DNA from 3 places in the Streptomyces sp. NPDC089799 genome. Region 3 is predicted to be linked to each of the others. Evidence: riboswitches for the same ligand, from Rfam matches in the RefSeq annotation. Region 3 holds a riboswitch; each other region holds the start of a gene.
What was found. Region 3 has a riboswitch for thiamine pyrophosphate ahead of AB0O36_RS20160 (thiamine ABC transporter substrate-binding protein). Riboswitches for the same ligand answer to the same signal wherever they lie in the genome.
Positions count from the first base shown of each region.

Region 1: it holds a riboswitch for thiamine pyrophosphate, as region 3 does, so the genes downstream of both, thiO (glycine oxidase ThiO) here and AB0O36_RS20160 (thiamine ABC transporter substrate-binding protein) in region 3, are expected to answer to the same signal.
Region 2: it holds a riboswitch for thiamine pyrophosphate, as region 3 does, so the genes downstream of both, thiC (phosphomethylpyrimidine synthase ThiC) here and AB0O36_RS20160 (thiamine ABC transporter substrate-binding protein) in region 3, are expected to answer to the same signal.

Region 1 covers NZ_JBFBGR010000012.1:181,630-184,897, forward strand. The annotation lists gene AB0O36_RS16255 (Rv2175c family DNA-binding protein) at 1-245, opposite strand, end outside; gene AB0O36_RS16260 (FAD-dependent oxidoreductase) at 323-1,483, opposite strand; TPP riboswitch at 1,660-1,772, shown strand; gene thiO (glycine oxidase ThiO) at 1,770-2,981, shown strand; gene thiS (sulfur carrier protein ThiS) at 2,978-3,178, shown strand; gene AB0O36_RS16275 (thiazole synthase) at 3,186-3,268, shown strand, end outside.
Region 2 covers NZ_JBFBGR010000007.1:109,413-112,680, reverse strand. The annotation lists gene thiC (phosphomethylpyrimidine synthase ThiC) at 1-1,681, opposite strand, end outside; TPP riboswitch at 1,675-1,821, opposite strand; gene AB0O36_RS09440 (YibE/F family protein) at 1,861-3,268, shown strand, end outside.
Region 3 covers NZ_JBFBGR010000017.1:75,411-78,678, forward strand. The annotation lists gene rlmN (23S rRNA (adenine(2503)-C(2))-methyltransferase RlmN) at 1-1,047, shown strand, start outside; TPP riboswitch at 1,068-1,178, shown strand; gene AB0O36_RS20160 (thiamine ABC transporter substrate-binding protein) at 1,265-2,356, shown strand; gene AB0O36_RS20165 (iron ABC transporter permease) at 2,437-3,268, shown strand, end outside.

The sequences.
Region 1 (3,268 bases), on a different contig from region 3:
TCGGTGAAGCCGTCGTCCCGGAGCAGGGTCAGGGTCCCGGCGAGGCCCTTGACCACCTTGTCGCCGTCGATGAAGGCGGCGGGCACCTGGAGCGCCCGGTTCTCGCCCCGCCGTACGGCGATGAGCTGGCCCTCCTTGACCAGCTGGCGGATCCGGGTCACCTCGACGTCGAGCATTTCGGCGATGTCGGGGAGGTAGAGCCACTCGGGGACGAGAGCGTCGGTTTTTGCGTCAATCTCGGTCACGCGGTCAAGCCTGCCATCCCCCGGCGGCGCCCGGTACCCGAGCCGCCCGTCCGGGGGCGCCGAGCCCCGTGGACGGGTCAGGCCGCGGCGGACTTGAGGGGGACCGCCGGGTCGGTGAGCTTCGCGGGGTCGACGGGGGTCGCGGACTCGATGAGGCGGCGGCCCTGGGCGATGTCCCGGGGGCGGCCGACCGACAGGAGGGCGACCAGGGCGCCGTCACGGAGCCAGCAGACCGACCAGGCGGCGTCCGCCGGGTTCCCGCGGAGCAGCTGCGTGTCGGCACCAGCGTGGTGGCCTGCGTACTGGACGAAGCGCCCGAACTGCTCCGACCAGAAGTACGGCACCGGGTCGTACGCCCGGTCCCCGCCCATGATGTTCAGGGCGACCGTGCGCGGCCCCTGCAGCGCGTTGTCCCAGTGGTGGACCAGCAGCCGCTTGCCGTAGCGCGCGGACGGGAAGGAGGCGCAGTCGCCGACCGCGTACACCCCGGGCACCGAGGTGCGCAGCCGGTCGTCGGTGGTGACCGAGCCGTCCGGGCCGAGTTCCACGCCGGTGCCGGCCAGCCAGCCGGTGGCGGGGCGGGCGCCGATGCCGACCACCACCGCGCCGGCCGGCAGCTCGCGGCCGTCCGCCAGCCGGACCAGGCCGGGCTCGACCGAGGCGACCTTGACGCCGGTGAGCAGGCGGACCCCGGCTTCGGCGTACCAGTCGGCCATGGGGCCGGTGACCTCGTCGGGCAGTGCCCCCGCCAGGACCCGGTCGGCGGCCTCGACGACGGTGACCGCGCAGCCGGCCGCGCGGGCGGCCGTGGCGAACTCGGCGCCGATCCAGCCCGCGCCGACGACCACCAGGTCACGGGCTGCGGCGAGTACGGGCCGGAGCCGTTCCGCGTCGTCCAGGGTGCGCAGCAGGTGCACTCCGGGTACGCCCTCGGAGCCCGGCAGGGTCAGGGGTTCGGCGCCGGTGGCGAGGACCAGGCTGCCGTACGGGACCGGGCCCGCGGCGGTGTCGAGCTCCCGCGCCTCCGGGCGCAGGCCGGTGACCTCCAGGCCGAGCCGGAGCTCGATGCCGAGGTCCTCGAAGTCCACGTCGAAGGCGGAGCCCTCCGACTCGCCGAGCAGGACCGCCTTGGAGAGCGGGGGCCGGTCGTAGGGCTGGTGCGGCTCGGCGCCGATCAGGGTGACGGGGCCGGTGTACCCCGCTTCGCGCAGGGCGACGGCCGTCTGGACCCCGGCCATTCCGGCTCCGACGATCACCGCTCCGCCCGCGGCGGGCGCGTCCGCGGGGGCCTTCTGGTCCGTCTGTTCGATCTGATTGCTCACGTCCGACACCCTAACTATCTGACGCCACGTCAGGAAGTGGCGACGGCCGGGCGACCTTACCCGGGCCTTGCGGCGGGGGTAGGGTGGCCACCGTATCCAACCGCGGGAGTCCGGGCGCACCGGACTGAGAGGGAGGCTGGCCGGCCTCCGACCGTACGAACCTGATCCGGGTCATGCCGGCGAAGGGAGGGGCTCGACGCCCATGCGTTCATTCACCCACGGATCCGGTGGCCCGGCCGCCGGCTCGGACGTCCTCGTCATCGGGGGCGGCATCATCGGCCTGGTCACCGCCTGGCGGGCGGCCCGGCGCGGCATGTCCGTCGCGCTCGCCGACCCGGCGCCCGGCGGCGGCGCCGCCCGCGTCGCGGCCGGCATGCTCGCCGCCGTCACCGAACTGCACTACGGCGAGGAGACCCTGCTGGGCCTCAACCTCGCCTCCGCCGCCCGGTACGAGGAGTTCGCCGCGGAACTCGGCGAGGCGAGCGGCGGACTGGACATCGGCTACCGCGCCTGCGGCACCCTCGCCGTGGCCCTGGACTCCGACGACCGCCTCCACCTGCGCGAACTGCACGCCCTGCAGCGGCGCTGCGGCCTCGCCTCGGAGTGGCTGACCGGACGCGAGTGCCGCCGCCTGGAGCCGATGCTGGCGCCCGGCGTACGCGGCGGGCTGCGCGTGGACGGCGACCACCAGGTCGACCCGCGCCGGCTGGCCGCCGCCCTGGTGGCCGCCTGCGAGCGGGCGGGCGTGGTCTTCCACCGGGCCGCCGCCCAGCGGCTGGCGGTCACCGCCGGCCGGGCGTCCGGCGCCCTCCTCGACGACGGCACGGAACCGGCCGCCGACCAGGTGGTGCTGGCCGCCGGCAGCCTCAGCGGCCGGCTCGACGGGGTCCCCGCCGAGGTCGTGCCGCCGGTGCGCCCGGTGAAGGGGCAGGTGCTCCGGCTCACGGTGCCGCCGGCGTACGCGCCGTTCCTGTCCCGGACGGTCCGCGCGGTGGTGCGCGGCAGCCACGTCTACCTGGTGCCCCGGGAGAACGGCGAACTCGTCGTCGGCGCGACCAGCGAGGAACTCGGCTGGGACACCACGGTCACCGCGGGCGGGGTCTACGAACTCCTGCGGGACGCCCACGAGCTGGTGCCCGGCATCACCGAACTCCCGCTGACCGAGACCCTGGCCGGGCTGCGGCCGGGCTCCCCGGACAACGCCCCGCTGCTGGGACCCACCGAACTGCCCGGACTGCACCTGGCCACCGGCCACTACCGCAACGGGGTGCTGCTCACCCCGGTCACCGGCGACGTCATGGCCGAGGTCCTGGCCACCGGGGAAGTCCCGGACGTGGCACGCCCGTTCACCCCCCGCCGGTTCTCCCCCGGCCCCGTCGGGGCGGCGGCCGCCCGAGAGGAGTCCTACGCATGACCATCTCCGTCAACGGCGAGCCCCGCGAGGTCGCCGCGGGCACCACGCTGGACCTGGTGGTGGCGACCCTCACCACGGCCCCGTCCGGGGTCGCGGCCGCGCTCAACGAGACCGTCGTACCGCGCGGGCAGTGGCCGGCCACGCCGGTGGGCGAGGGTGACCGGGTCGAGATCCTCACCGCGGTCCAGGGAGGCTGAGGCGATCATGGCTGATGACCTGTTCTCCCTCGGCGGGCGGACCTTCTCCTCCCGTCTGATCATGGGCACCGGCGGCGCGCCGAGCCTGGA
Region 2 (3,268 bases), on a different contig from region 3:
CGCCGCCGTGCTCGCGGCGGATGTCCTGGGAGATCTTCATGGAGCAGAACTTCGGGCCGCACATGGAGCAGAAGTGCGCCGTCTTGGCCGGCTCCGCCGGGAGGGTCTCGTCGTGGAACTCACGGGCCGTGTCCGGGTCGAGGGCCAGGTTGAACTGGTCCTCCCAGCGGAACTCGAAGCGCGCGTCGGAGAGGGCGTCGTCCCACTCCTGCGCGCCCGGGTGGCCCTTCGCCAGGTCCGCCGCGTGGGCCGCGATCTTGTACGTGATGACACCGGTCTTCACGTCGTCGCGGTTCGGCAGGCCCAGGTGCTCCTTCGGCGTGACGTAGCAGAGCATCGCGGTGCCCCACCAGGCGATCATCGCGGCACCGATGCCCGAGGTGATGTGGTCGTACGCCGGGGCGACGTCCGTGGTCAGCGGGCCGAGCGTGTAGAACGGCGCCTCCTCGCAGATCTCCTGCTGGAGGTCGATGTTCTCCTTGATCTTGTGCATCGGGACGTGGCCCGGGCCCTCGATCATGGTCTGCACGTTGTGGCGCTTGGCGATGGTGTTCAGCTCGCCCAGCGTCTTCAGCTCGGCGAACTGCGCCGCGTCGTTGGCGTCCGCGATGGAGCCGGGGCGCAGGCCGTCACCGAGCGAGTAGGTGACGTCGTACGTCGCGAGGATCTCGCAGAGCTCCTCGAAGTTGGTGTAGAGGAAGTTCTCCTTGTGGTGCGCCAGGCACCAGGCGGCCATGATCGAGCCGCCGCGGGAGACGATGCCGGTCTTGCGGCGGGCGGTCAGCGGCACGTACGGCAGCAGCACGCCGGCGTGGACGGTCATGTAGTCCACGCCCTGCTCGGCCTGCTCGATGACCGTGTCCTTGTAGATCTCCCAGGTCAGCTCCTCGGCCTTGCCGTCGACCTTCTCCAGGGCCTGGTAGAGGGGGACGGTGCCGATCGGGACGGGGGAGTTGCGGAGCACCCACTCGCGGGTGGTGTGGATGTTCCGGCCGGTGGAGAGGTCCATGACCGTGTCGGCGCCCCAGCGGGTGGCCCAGGTCATCTTCTCCACCTCCTCCTCGATGGAGGAGGTGACGGCGGAGTTGCCGATGTTGGCGTTGACCTTCACCAGGAACTTCTTGCCGATGATCATCGGCTCGATCTCCGGGTGGTTCACGTTCGCCGGCAGCACCGCGCGGCCGGCCGCGATCTCCTCGCGGACGACCTCGGCGGAGACGTTCTCGCGGATCGCGACGAACTCCATCTCCGGGGTGATCTCGCCGCGGCGGGCGTACGCGAGCTGCGTGACGGCGGCACCGTCACGGCCGCGCCGGGGCAGCCGCGGGCGGCCGGGGAAGACCGCGTCGAGGTTCTTGAGGCCACCGCGCGGCGAGGTGTGCTTGATGCCGTCGTCCTCGGGCCGGACCGGGCGGCCGGCGTACTCCTCGGTGTCTCCGCGGCTGATGATCCAGTTCTCGCGCAGCGGGGCGAGACCGCGACGGACGTCGGTGTCGATCTGCGGGTCGGTGTACGGACCGGAGGTGTCGTACAGCGTGACGTCCCGGCCCGTGGTGAGGTGGACCTGGCGGACCGGCACCCGGAGGTCGGGGCGGGAGCCCTCGACGTAGCCCTTGTGCCAGCCGGGCGTACGCCCGTTCTGGTCGGCGGCAGGCGTGCGTGCGTCGTCCTGAATGGTCATGAGACCTATCTCCCTACGCCGGCATTACCCGGTAACAGGTTCGGCGGTCGACGCAGCCTCTTCCCGTACGCCCCGTTCGGTGCGCGTACGGTGATCAGCGTCCTCTCAGCCCGGTGCTCCGAGCTCCCGCGTTGTGCAAAGGTCCCCCCACGCTAGCGTCACCTGTGGCGTGCTGAACAGTGGGCCCCCGTATCTCTTGCGATGATCGGCCCGTGACGACATCGGTTCAGCCCCCGAACGAGTCCGGCCGGTCCATGGACGGCCATGGCCGCGGCCCAGGTCACGAGCATGATCACGGGAACGGTCACGATCCCGATCACGAGCGCGACCGTGCTCGGGCAAGCGGGCACGGCCATGGGCACGGGCACGGGCACGGCCACAGTCACGGCCACGGGCCGGCCGCCCCGGTCTCACGGCACCTGCGCAGGGTCATCTCCGCCATCCTGATCCCGTTCGCCACCGCCGTGCTCGTCGGCCTGGTGGCGCTGTGGCCGGGCGGCGCCCCCGATCACGAGCGCACCGGGGTCGGCTTCGACCGCCAGACCCAACAGGCCAAGGTCACCGATTTGCAAATCGTGGACTGCAAATCGGTGAATGTCGCGACGCAGGCGCCGCCCACCGGCGACGCCTCGGCCCCCGGAGGGGCCAAGGCCCGGGCCGGGCGGAACCCCACCTGCAAGAAGGCCACCGTCGAGGTCGGCAGCGGCCCCGACAAGGGCCGCACCTTCGTGGAGATCGTCCAGCCCGGCGCCCCGCGGCAGCTGGAGGACGGGCAGGAGGTCGTGGTCGCCTACGCCCCGGACGCCCCGCGCGACCTGCAGTACTCGGTCATCGACGTGAACCGGAAGTTCCCGATGCTGATGCTGGCCGCGGTCTTCGCGATCGCGGTGGTCGTCGTCGGGCGGATGCGCGGACTGCTCGCCCTGGTCGCCCTGGTGGTCAGCTTCGGCGTGCTCACCCTGTTCATCCTGCCGGCCATTCTCCAGGGGTCGAACCCGCTGCTCGTGGCGGTCATCGGAGCCAGCGCGATCATGCTGATCGCGCTGTACATGTGCCACGGGGTCACCGCCCGCACCTCGGTCGCGGTGCTCGGCACGCTGGTCTCACTGCTGCTGATCGGGCTGCTCGGCTCGGTGCTCATCGACTGGGCGTTCCTGAGCGGCAACACCGACGACAACACCGGGCTGATCCACGGCCTGTACCCGGACATCGACATGAGCGGCCTGCTGCTCGCCGGCGTGATCATCGGATCGCTGGGCGTCCTCGACGACGTGACGGTCACCCAGACCTCGGCGGTCTGGGAACTGCACCAGGCGGACCCGGACATGGGGCCGCGCGCCCTCTACCGGGCGGCCATCCGGATCGGCCGGGACCACATCGCGTCCGTGGTCAACACCCTGGTCCTGGCCTACGCGGGTGCCGCACTGCCCCTGATGCTGCTGTTCTCGATCGCGAACAGCAGCATGGGGTCGGTGGCCAACAGCGAACTGGTGGCGGAGGAGATCGTACGGACCCTGGTGGGGTCGATCGGGCTGGTGGCCTCGGTTCCGGTGACCACGGTGCTGGCGGCCCTGGTGGTCTCCGCCG
Region 3 (3,268 bases):
CACCTCGCCGACCTCACGCCGGCCGAGCGCCGCGAGGCCGTCGCCGCCGTCGGCGAGAAGCCGTTCCGGGCCAAGCAGCTCTCCCAGCACTACTTCGCGCGGTACGCACACGACCCCGCCGAGTGGACCGACATCCCGGCCGCCGCCCGCGAGAAGCTGCGCGAGGCCCTGCTGCCCGAGCTGATGTCCGTCGTACGGCACATCTCCTGCGACGACGACACCACCCGCAAGACCCTGTGGAAGCTGCACGACGGCACCCTGGTGGAGTCCGTGCTGATGCGCTACCCCGACCGGGTCACCATGTGCATCTCCTCGCAGGCCGGCTGCGGCATGAACTGCCCGTTCTGCGCCACCGGCCAGGCCGGCCTCGACCGCAACCTGTCCACCGCCGAGATCGTGCACCAGATCGTCGACGGCATGCGGGCGCTGCGCGACGGCGAGGTCCCCGGCGGCCCGGCCCGCCTCTCCAACATCGTCTTCATGGGCATGGGCGAGCCGCTGGCCAACTACAACCGGGTGGTCGGAGCCATCCGCCGGCTCACCGACCCCGAGCCCGACGGCCTGGGCCTGTCCCAGCGCGGCATCACCGTCTCCACCGTCGGCCTGGTCCCGGCCATCCACCGCTTCGCCGACGAGGGCTTCAAGTGCCGCCTCGCCGTCTCGCTGCACGCCCCCGACGACGAGCTGCGCGACACCCTGGTCCCGGTGAACACCCGCTGGAACGTGCGCGAGGTGCTCGACGCGGCCTGGGAGTACGCCGAGAAGTCCGGCCGCCGGGTCTCCATCGAATACGCCCTGATCCGCGACATCAACGACCAGGCGTGGCGGGGCGACCTGCTGGGCCGGCTGCTCAAGGGCCGGCGGGTGCACGTCAACCTGATCCCGCTGAACCCGACCCCGGGCTCGAAGTGGACCGCCTCCCGCCCCGAGGACGAGCGGGCGTTCGTCCAGGCGATCGCCGCCCACGGCGTGCCGGTCACCGTCCGTGACACCCGCGGCCAGGAGATCGACGGAGCCTGCGGTCAGCTCGCCGCGAGCGAACGGTAGTCTGGCCCCCGTACATCTGCATATTCCGACAGGGGAGCGCCACAGCGCTGAGAGTGCGGCAACCGTCAGGCCGCAGACCCTCTGAACCTCGCCCGGGTCATTCCGGGTAGGAAGTTCGGTCACCACCTCAAGCTGTTGCGCCCTGCCCGGGTGCCCCGCTCCACCGAGCGCCCGGGCGGGGCCGCGTCTTCTCCTGGACACCCCAGGAGGAACATCCGTGAACACCACGAAGAAGATCGCGGGGGCCGCGCTCGCCGCCGCGCTCGGCGTGACCACGCTCACCGCGTGCGGCGGCGACGACAAGGACGCCGGCGCGGGCAGCGGAGCGGCGCCGAAGACGGTGACCGTGGTCGGCCACGACTCCTTCAACCCCTCCAAGGAGGTCCTGAAGGAGTTCGAGAAGCAGACCGGCTACCGGGTCGAGGTGGTCAAGAGCGGCGACGCGGGCGCGGCGCTGAACCAGGAGATCCTCACCAAGGGCAAGCCGCGTGGCGACGTGTTCTTCGGTGTCGACAACACGATGCTCTCCAAGGCCCTCGACAACGGCATCTTCACCCCGTACGAGGCCAAGGGCCTCGCCGCGGTGGGAGCCGGGTACCAGCTCGACAAGCAGCACCGGGTCACCCCGATCGACACCGGCGACATCTGCGTCAACTACGACAGGCAGTACTTCACGGACAAGAAGCTCGCCCCGCCGCAGACGCTGGACGACCTGGTCAAGCCCGAGTACAAGAACCTGCTGGTCACCGAGAACGCCGCGACCTCCTCGCCCGGCCTCGGCTTCCTCCTGGCCACCGTCGGCAAGTACGGCCAGGACGGCTGGAAGGACTACTGGAGCAAGCTCAAGGCCAACGGCGTCGAGGTCGTCGACGGCTGGGAGCAGGCGTACAACGAGCGGTTCTCCGGATCCGCCGGCGGCAAGAAGGCCAAGGGCGACCGCCCGCTGGTCGTCTCCTACGCCTCCAGCCCGCCGGTCGAGGTGCTGTTCTCCGAGCCGCAGCCGGCCGAGGCCCCGACGGGCGTCTCCACCGGCACCTGCTTCCGCCAGATCGAGTTCGCCGGTCTGCTGAAGGGCGCGAAGAACGAGGCGGGCGGCAAGGCCTTCATCGACTTCATGATCGGCAAGGCGTTCCAGGAGGACATGCCGCTGAACATGTTCGTGAACCCGGTGGTCAAGGACGCCAAGCTGCCCGAGGTCTTCACCAAGCACGGTGTGCTGATCGAGAAGCCGGAGAACGTCGCTCCGGACACCATCGCCAAGAACCGTGAGCAGTGGGTCCAGGCGTGGACGTCGCTCGTCGTGAAGTAGGCGCCGGGAAAGCCGGGAAGAAGGCGGCGGCCGCGGAGCGCGCGGCCGCCCGCCGGGGCACCCTGCTCCGGCTCGGCCTGCTGGCCCTGCCCGTCGCCTTCTTCGCGGTGTTCTTCGCCTGGCCCGTCGCCTCGATCGTCGGGCGCGGCCTCAAGACCGACGAGGGGTGGCAGTTCGGCCGCATCGCGGAGGTGCTGGGCCGGCCCGACATCGCCGACGTGCTCTGGTTCACCACCTGGCAGGCCGTCGTCTCCACCGTGCTCACCCTGCTGATCGCGCTGCCCGCCGCATACGTCTTCGCCCGGTTCTCCTTCCCGGGCAAGGAAGTGCTGCGGGCGGTGGTCACCGTCCCGTTCGTGCTGCCGACCGTGGTTGTCGGCACCGCCTTCCTGGCCCTGGTCGGCCGCAACGGCCTGACCGACGAGCTGTGGGGCTTCCGCCTGGACACCACCGTCTGGGCGATCCTCCTCGCGCACGTCTTCTTCAACTACGCCGTGGTCGTCCGGACCGTCGGCGGACTGTGGGCCCAGCTCGACCCGCGCCAGGAGGAGGCCGCCCGGGTGCTGGGAGCGGGCCGGTTCGCCGCCTGGCGGCGGGTGACCCTGCCCGCGCTGGCCCCGGCGGTGGCCGCCGCCGCCCTGATGGTCTTCCTCTTCACCTTCAGCTCCTTCGGCGTCGTCCAGATCCTCGGCGGACCCGCGTACGCCACCCTGGAGGTGGAGGTCTACCGGCAGACCGCCCAGCTGCTGGACCTGCCGACGGCCGCGGTCCTGACGATGATCCAGTTCACCGCGATGGCCCTGATCCTGGCGGTCCACGCCCGTACGGTCCGCCGCCGGGAGACCGCGCTCCGCCTGGTCGACCCGTCCGGTACGGCGCACCGGCCGCGCGGCGCCGGCCAGTGGGCGCTGC